Regions from separate parts of the Terrabacter terrae genome, predicted to be linked through region 1. Evidence: predicted binding sites of a transcription regulator. Region 1 holds the regulator's gene; the other holds the start of a gene.
The links. Region 1 encodes LexA, which represses DNA repair genes until DNA is damaged. Its sites were predicted from a motif close to TCGAACANNTGTTCGA; they were not measured.

Region 1 (3,540 bases):
GCGCGCTCGGTCACTGACGGGTCACCGAACCCGTCACCGAGCCGGTCGCCTCACCTCACGACGGGACCGGGGGCCCGGGCCTCCGGGCCCGAGGTGTCCCGCAGGTCCCACAGCTCCTTGGTCTGCACCCCCCAGTACGTGCCGAAGAGGATGATGACGATGACCTCGGCGACCAGCACGAGGTGCCCGAATCCGGTGAGACCGGCTGCGGTGACCACGGCGACGAGGAGCGCCAAGGCGAGGGCCACCGCCAGTGCGATGTAGACCTTCTTGTAGACGGTGCCGCGACTGCCGTCACGGCCCAGGTGTCTCTCCTCGGCGCCGAGGGCGCTCAGCACCATGACGGCGATGACGCCGGCCACCATGGTGCCGGCCGCGATGCCGTGGCTCAGGGCGATGAACCGGTCGCGCAGGACGAGGAACAGGGTGAGCTCGGCCAGCACGACCGTCCCGCAGACGACGCTCACGACGATGGAGCGCACGCTGCGCGGTCGCGGCGGCGCTCCCGCCCTGCCGACCCGCCCGAGCCAGGCGACGACTGCCGCGGAGACGACGGCGACCACGAGCAGTGACCACACGTTGTTGCGCACGGCTGCCGCGATCTCCGGGGCCGTCTGGGTGTATGCGTTGGGCCCGCACCGGTCGTCGGGCGCGGTGGGGACCAGGGCGACGACGAAGGCCATCAGGCCGGAGAAGTTGAGGAGCACGTCCTCCTCCGGGGAGTGTCCCTTGTAGGCGATGAGGTTGGCACCGAGCGCGCAGAGCGCGCCGACGAAGACGCCACGGGCAGGTGTGTAGTAGTAGGCGCTGATCGATCCGAGCCAGCAGGAGTGCCCGGTCTCCCACCACCACTGGTAGCCGACCGACAACAGGAGCATGAGCAGCAGCGCGATCATCGCGCCCCGCAGGTAGCGGTAGGTGAGGACGACGTCTGGGGTGCGCTCCTGCGCCATCGGGGTCATCGGGGTCATCGGGGTCATCGGGGTCATCGGGGTCATCGGGGTCATCGGGGTGAGTGTCCGCCTTCGTCCCGCTCGTGTTCGCCTCGGTCCGCCGGGGGTTCGTTCAGATGCGGCGCAGGACCGCGGTGACCTTGCCGAGGATCGTGGCGTGGTCGCCGTCGATGGGGGAGAAGCTGGGGTTGTGCGGCATCAGCCACACGTGGCCGTCCTTGCGCTTGAACGTCTTGACGGTGGCCTCGTTGTCGAGCATGGCGGCCACGACGTCACCGTTGTCGGCGTGCTGCTGCTGGCGCACCACGACCCAGTCACCGTCGCAGATGGCGGCCTCGACCATGGAGTCGCCGTTGACCTTGAGCAGGAACAGCTCGCCCTCACCGACGAGCTGCCGCGGCAGCGGGAAGACGTCTTCGACGACCTGCTCTGCGGTGATCGGCACCCCCGCCGCGATCTGGCCGAGCACCGGCACGTAGGAGGCCTCGGGCCGTGCGTCGCCCGAGTCGGTCTCGGTGTCGTACTGGTCACCGCGGGGGCGGATCGGCTCGACGGAGCCGCCGCGGTAGCCGAGCTCCTCTGCCTTCGCGTCGGGGGAGACGACCTCGAGGGCGCGCGGACGGTTGGGGTCGCGGCGCAGGTACCCCTTGGCGACGAGCGCGTTGAGCTGGTGGGAGACGCTGGAGGGACTCGCCAGGCCGACGGCGTCGCCGATCTCGCGCATGCTCGGCGGGTAGCCGCGACGGTCGACGGAGTTGCGGATGACCTCGAGCACGCGCCGCTGGCGGACGGTCAGGCCGTCGCCGGTCTCGCGGTCGGGAAGCTCGGTCACGCCCATGGTGTCCCCTTCGTCGGCTCGTCAGGCCGCGCGTGACGCCGGCGTGGAGCGGCCAGTGTCAGTGGTGGCTGGTGAGGTCTGTGGTGTGAGGAAAGACTACGAGGTTCGAACACAGTTGCCAAACACCTGTTCGAGGCGTGTCTCGACTTCGTCGAACAGACGTGCTACAACTCGTACACACGTTCTATCGAACACATGTTCGTCACATCTGGAGCAAGGGGAGGTCACCATGAGCGCAATCGTCCTCGAGGCCGTTCGCGAGCCGCAGGCGGAGCGGACCGGGGGGCAGTCGTCCACGCCGCGGCCGCACCTCGTCCTCGTGCCCACCGGGCGTGACGCGGCCCGGGGGAGTCGTGCAGCGCACCACTCGTCGCCACGGTCCCCGATGCGGCTGACCAGGTTCGGGCGTCTCGTGCGCACGATTCTCGTCGCGAGCGTCGTCGCGCTGCTCGGCGTGGGCCTGGCGGGCCAGCTGGCATCCGCCACCGGCGACCCGCACACGGTCACGGTGCAGTCCGGCCAGACCCTCTCCGGCATCGCGGCCCGCGAGCTGCCCGAGCTCACCGTCCCCGACGGCGTCGTGCAGCTCCAGGTCGCCAACAGCCTGAGCACCTCCCAGGTCCACGCCGGGCAGCAGCTGGTCATCCCCGCGCACTGACCCACAGCGCCCTCGTCCCACGAGCCCGTGCCCGCGCCACTGTGCCTGATGCACCCGGCTCTCCGATCGGCCGCGTTGGCTCCACCTCCAGCGGCTGGCGGTAGCGGCGCTTCGACCCCGCCGCATCCGCCCCCGAACGCCGTATCCCGCTCAGGGATGCGGCGTTTCGGGTTGCCGCCGTCTTCGAGGCCATGTCCTCGGGGTGGTCCATGCTGTGGGCCGGGACCGGCGCGCCCGCTCAGCCCTGCCGGTCGCCTGATCCAGTACTTCCCGAAGCGCCTCCTGCAGCGCCTCCCGACGTGCCCTCTGCGGTCACTCCGGCAGAGCCGGCGTCGGTCTTTTCGACAGGGACCTCGAACCACACGCTGCAGCCCGGGCCTTCGACCGTGCCGATCCCGATGGCGCCGCCGTGAGCCTCGATGATTCGCCTGACGGTGGCGAGTCCGATGCCGTTGCCAGGGACCGAGGTCTCGACCCGGTTGAACAGGCCGAAGACCTTCTCCCGGTCCGCCTCCGCGATACCGATGCCGTTGTCCTGCACGGTGAGGCGCCAGCTGCCCGGGTGTTGCACGGCCGAGATGGTCACTCGTGGAGCAGTGTCGGGACGTGCGTACTTCACGGCGTTGGAGACCAGGTTGAGGAGCACGGAGTAGAGCTGTTGCCGGTCCACGCACAGGACGGGCAGCCGGTCGGAGGTCACCGTCGCACCGCTCGCGCGCAGGGCCGGTTCGAGGTCCTCGAGCACGGAGGTCAGGACCTCGTTGACGTCGGTCCGGCTGCGCCGCAGCTCGGCGCCCACGCGCGCATAGGCGAGGATCTCCTCGATCATGCCCGCCATCCGGCCAGCGGCCCGGTGGGCCGTGGAGACAAGGCGCTGGGCCCACTCGTCGGCCCGCACCGAGTCCTCCTGGCCGAGCAGCTCGGTGCTGGCCATGATCGCGGTCAACGGCGTGCGCAGGTCGTGGCTCACCTGCCCGGCGAACACCGAGAGCGCCTCGTTGGATCGGCGCAGCTCCTCCTGCGCCCGCGTCAGGGCCTCCAGCGAGTCCTGCAGCCGGCGGGTGCGCAGCCGCAGCTCCAGGACGTCCACC
Region 2 (3,540 bases), on a different contig from region 1:
GATCGCCAGGTCCGCCCCTCCCTCGTCCAGATCCACCTCGACGACACCGGCGGAGTGGCACAGGTCCCAGCACGCGAGCGCGCCCACCTCGTGCGCGACGGCCGTGATGGCGCGCAGGTCCCACAGCTCGCCCGTGCGGTAGTCGACGCTCGAGTAGGACGCGAGGGCGAGGTCGTCGCCGAGCTCCCGGATCGCGGCCACCGCCTCGCGCGGGTGCACGCGGCGAACCTGCAGCCCGGCCAGCGCGGCCGCGGACTCGGTCATGTAGAGGTCGGTCGGGAACGAGTCGGGGTCGGTCAGCACGACCGTTCGCCCCGGTCGCAGGCGCCCCGCGCCGATCACGGCCTTGAAGAGGTTGACGGACGTCGAGTCGGTGACGACGACCTGGCCGGGCGCCGCACCGACGAGGCGGCCCACGCGGTCGCCGACGCGGGTCTGGGCGCCCCACCAGTCGGCCTCGTTCCACGACCGGATCAGGCGCTCGCCCCACTGCCGGTGCAAAACGTCGTCGACGACCGGGGGCACGGCTCGAGGCAGGGCGCCGAGCGAGTTGCCGTCCAGGTAGATCACGTCGTCGGGGAGGTCGAAGAGCTCTCGCGTGCCGCGCAGGGGAGAGGCGTCGTCCGCCTGCTGCGCATCGTTCATGAGGGCGTCGTGGGTGTGCACCGTCGTCATGGCCGCAACGTATCCCGTGCGCCGCCGCCGATGTCAGCACCGCCTCCTCGAACGTCTCGCACCCGAGACAGACACGCACGGGTGCACCGCAGCCACCCGTGGCGAGCCCGCTGTCCGGCGCGTTCTACCCTGATCCGGTGAGCACGACGACCAAGACTGCCCGCCCCGCCTCCGCCGGCGCGCCTTCCGACGAGACGAAGCCGCGGATCGGCGTCCTCGCGGTGCAGGGAGACGTGCGCGAGCACCTGGCCGCGCTGACGGCCCTCGGGGCCGAAGCCGTCACCGTCCGTCGGCCGGCCGAGGTCGAGGCGATCGACGGGCTCGTCATCCCCGGCGGCGAGTCCACGGTCATGGACAAGCTCGTCCGTGCCTTCGAGCTGCGCGAGCCGCTGCTGCGGCGCATCGCCGAGGGGATGCCCGCCTACGGCTCCTGCGCCGGGATGATCATGCTCGCGGACCGGATCGCCGACGCCCGCCCCGGTCAGCAGACGCTCGGCGGCCTCGACATCACCGTGCGGCGCAACGCGTTCGGCCGCCAGGTCGACTCCTTCGAGCAGAACCTCGACTACGCCTGGGGCAGCCCCGCCAACACCGGTACGGTCCACGCCGTCTTCATCCGCGCCCCGTGGGTCGAGGACGCCGGACCCGACGTCGAGGTGCTCGCCCGCGTGAGCGAGGGGCAGGCCGCCGGTAGGATCGTCGCGGTCCGGCAGGGCAACCTCATGGCCACCTCCTTCCACCCCGAGGTGGGCGCCGACCGCCGGATCCACGCCGAGTTCGTCTCGATCGTCAGAGAGCACCGACTCCAGCAGTCGGGCGCACGCCAGTCACCGGAACGCGAGGACACTGCATGAGCGGCCACTCCAAATGGGCCACCACGAAGCACCAGAAGGCGGCCAAGGACGCCAAGCGCGGCAAGCTCTTCGCCAAGCTCATCAAGAACATCGAGGTCGCGGCCCGTCAGGGCGGCGCTGACCCCGCGGGCAACCCGACGCTCTACGACGCCATCCAGAAGGCGAAGAAGACCTCGGTGCCCAACGACAACATCGACCGCGCCGTCAAGCGCGCGTCGGGTGCCGAGGCGGGCGCGGCCGACTGGCAGACGATCATGTACGAGGGCTACGCGCCCAACGGTGTCGCGGTGCTCATCGAGTGCCTCACCGACAACCGAAACCGCGCCGCTGCCGAGGTGCGCACCGCGCTGACGCGCAACGGCGGCCAGCTCGCCGACCCGGGCTCGGTGTCCTACGTCTTCAACCGCAAGGGTGTCGTGACCGTCCTCAAGGAGGCCGGCTCCGAGGACGACATCCTCGAGGTCGTGCTCGAGGCCGGCGCCGAGGAGGTCAACGACAACGGCGACACCTGGGAGATCATCTCCGAGGCCACCGACTTCGTCGCGGTGCGCAAGGCGATCCAGGACGCCGGCATCGACTACGAGTCGGCCGAGGCGTCGTTCGTGCCCAACCTGCAGGTCCCGCTCGACCTCGACGGCGCGAAGAAGATGATCCGCGTCATCGAGGCGCTCGAGGACAGCGACGACGTGCAGAACGTCTTCGCCAACGGCGACATCCCCGACGACGTGCTCGCCCAGCTCGACGACGAGGAGTGACCCGCGGCCCCGAGGCCGACGGAACGGGAGGCACGCCGGTGACCGGCGTGCCTCCCGTCCGTTGCGGACCCGCCCGTTAGCGTTGTCCCGAACACGTGTTCGGATCGTCACAGCCCGACACTCGCCCCCGACGCTCTCGTCCCGACAGCCCGTCCCAGACCCCGAGGAGGTATGCCGTGCGCGTCCTCGCGGTCGACCCCGGGCTCACCCGGTGCGGCGTGGGCGTCGTCGACGGGGTCCCCGGCCGCAAGCTCTCCCTCGTCGAGGTGGGCGTGATCCGCACGCCCGCCGGTGACCCGACGCCCAAGCGCCTCGTCGCCGTCGAGGACGAGATGCGCCAGTGGTTCGCCCGGCACCGCCCCGAGGCCGTGGCCATCGAGCGGGTCTTCGCCGACACCAACGTCTCCACCGTCATGGGCACCGCCCAGGTGACCGGCATCGTCATGATCATGGCCGAGCGGCTGGGCCTGCCGGTCACGCTCCACACACCCACCGAGGTCAAGGCCGCCGTCAGCGGCAGCGGCCGCGCGGACAAGGCGCAGGTCACCACCATGGTCACCCGACTGCTCGGGCTGGACGCGCCCCCCAAGCCGGCCGACGCCGCCGACGCCCTCGCCCTCGCCATCTGCCACGTCTGGCGCGGTGGCACGCAGAACCGGCTCGAGGAAGCCCGGCTCGAGGTGCTCGCCCGCACGGGCGGCCGGGGGAGCGGCATACCCCGTCGTGTCCCACCGGGTGCCGCGCCACCGGCCCAGCGGCTGCGCGCCGCCACCAACCAGCCGCCCCGCAACCGAGTCGGCATCGACCGACCCCAGTCACCGCACCCTGGAGCCCAGCCCCGATGATCGCCTCGCTCTCCGGAACCGTCCTCAAGGTCGGCCTCGACTCCGTCGTCGTCGGCGTCGGAGGCGTGGGCATGCTCGTCCACACGACTCCCGCGACGGCCGCCTCGGTGCGCCTCGGGCAGCCGACCGAGCTCGCGACGAGCCTCGTCGTCCGTGAGGACTCGCTGACGCTCTACGGCTTCGCCACCGACGACGAGAAGCACGTGTTCGAGACGGTGCAGACCGTCTCGGGCGTCGGGCCGCGGCTGGCCCTGGCCGTGCTTGCCGTCCACTCGCCCGACGCGGTCCGCGTGGCCCTCGGCACCGGGGACCTCGTGGCACTGACCAAGGTGCCGGGCATCGGCAAGAAGGGCGCTGAGCGCATGGTCCTCGAGCTCAAGGACAAGCTGGGCGCCCTGCCCGGGTCGGTGG

Region 2: the regulator LexA is predicted to act here: its motif matches at 2,372-2,387, upstream of ruvC (crossover junction endodeoxyribonuclease RuvC).

What each region holds. Positions count from the first base shown of each region.
Region 1 is NZ_BAAANB010000003.1:153,622-157,161, reverse strand. It holds gene ABD194_RS06070 (Sir2 family NAD-dependent protein deacetylase) at 1-17, shown strand, start outside; gene ABD194_RS06065 (hypothetical protein) at 51-1,007, opposite strand; gene lexA (transcriptional repressor LexA) at 1,066-1,791, opposite strand; gene ABD194_RS06055 (LysM peptidoglycan-binding domain-containing protein) at 2,021-2,449, shown strand; gene ABD194_RS06050 (sensor histidine kinase) at 2,688-3,540, opposite strand, start outside.
Region 2 is NZ_BAAANB010000021.1:1,632,971-1,636,510, forward strand. It holds gene kynU (kynureninase) at 1-675, opposite strand, end outside; gene pdxT (pyridoxal 5'-phosphate synthase glutaminase subunit PdxT) at 882-1,529, shown strand; gene ABD194_RS17855 (YebC/PmpR family DNA-binding transcriptional regulator) at 1,526-2,284, shown strand; gene ruvC (crossover junction endodeoxyribonuclease RuvC) at 2,461-3,129, shown strand; gene ruvA (Holliday junction branch migration protein RuvA) at 3,126-3,540, shown strand, end outside.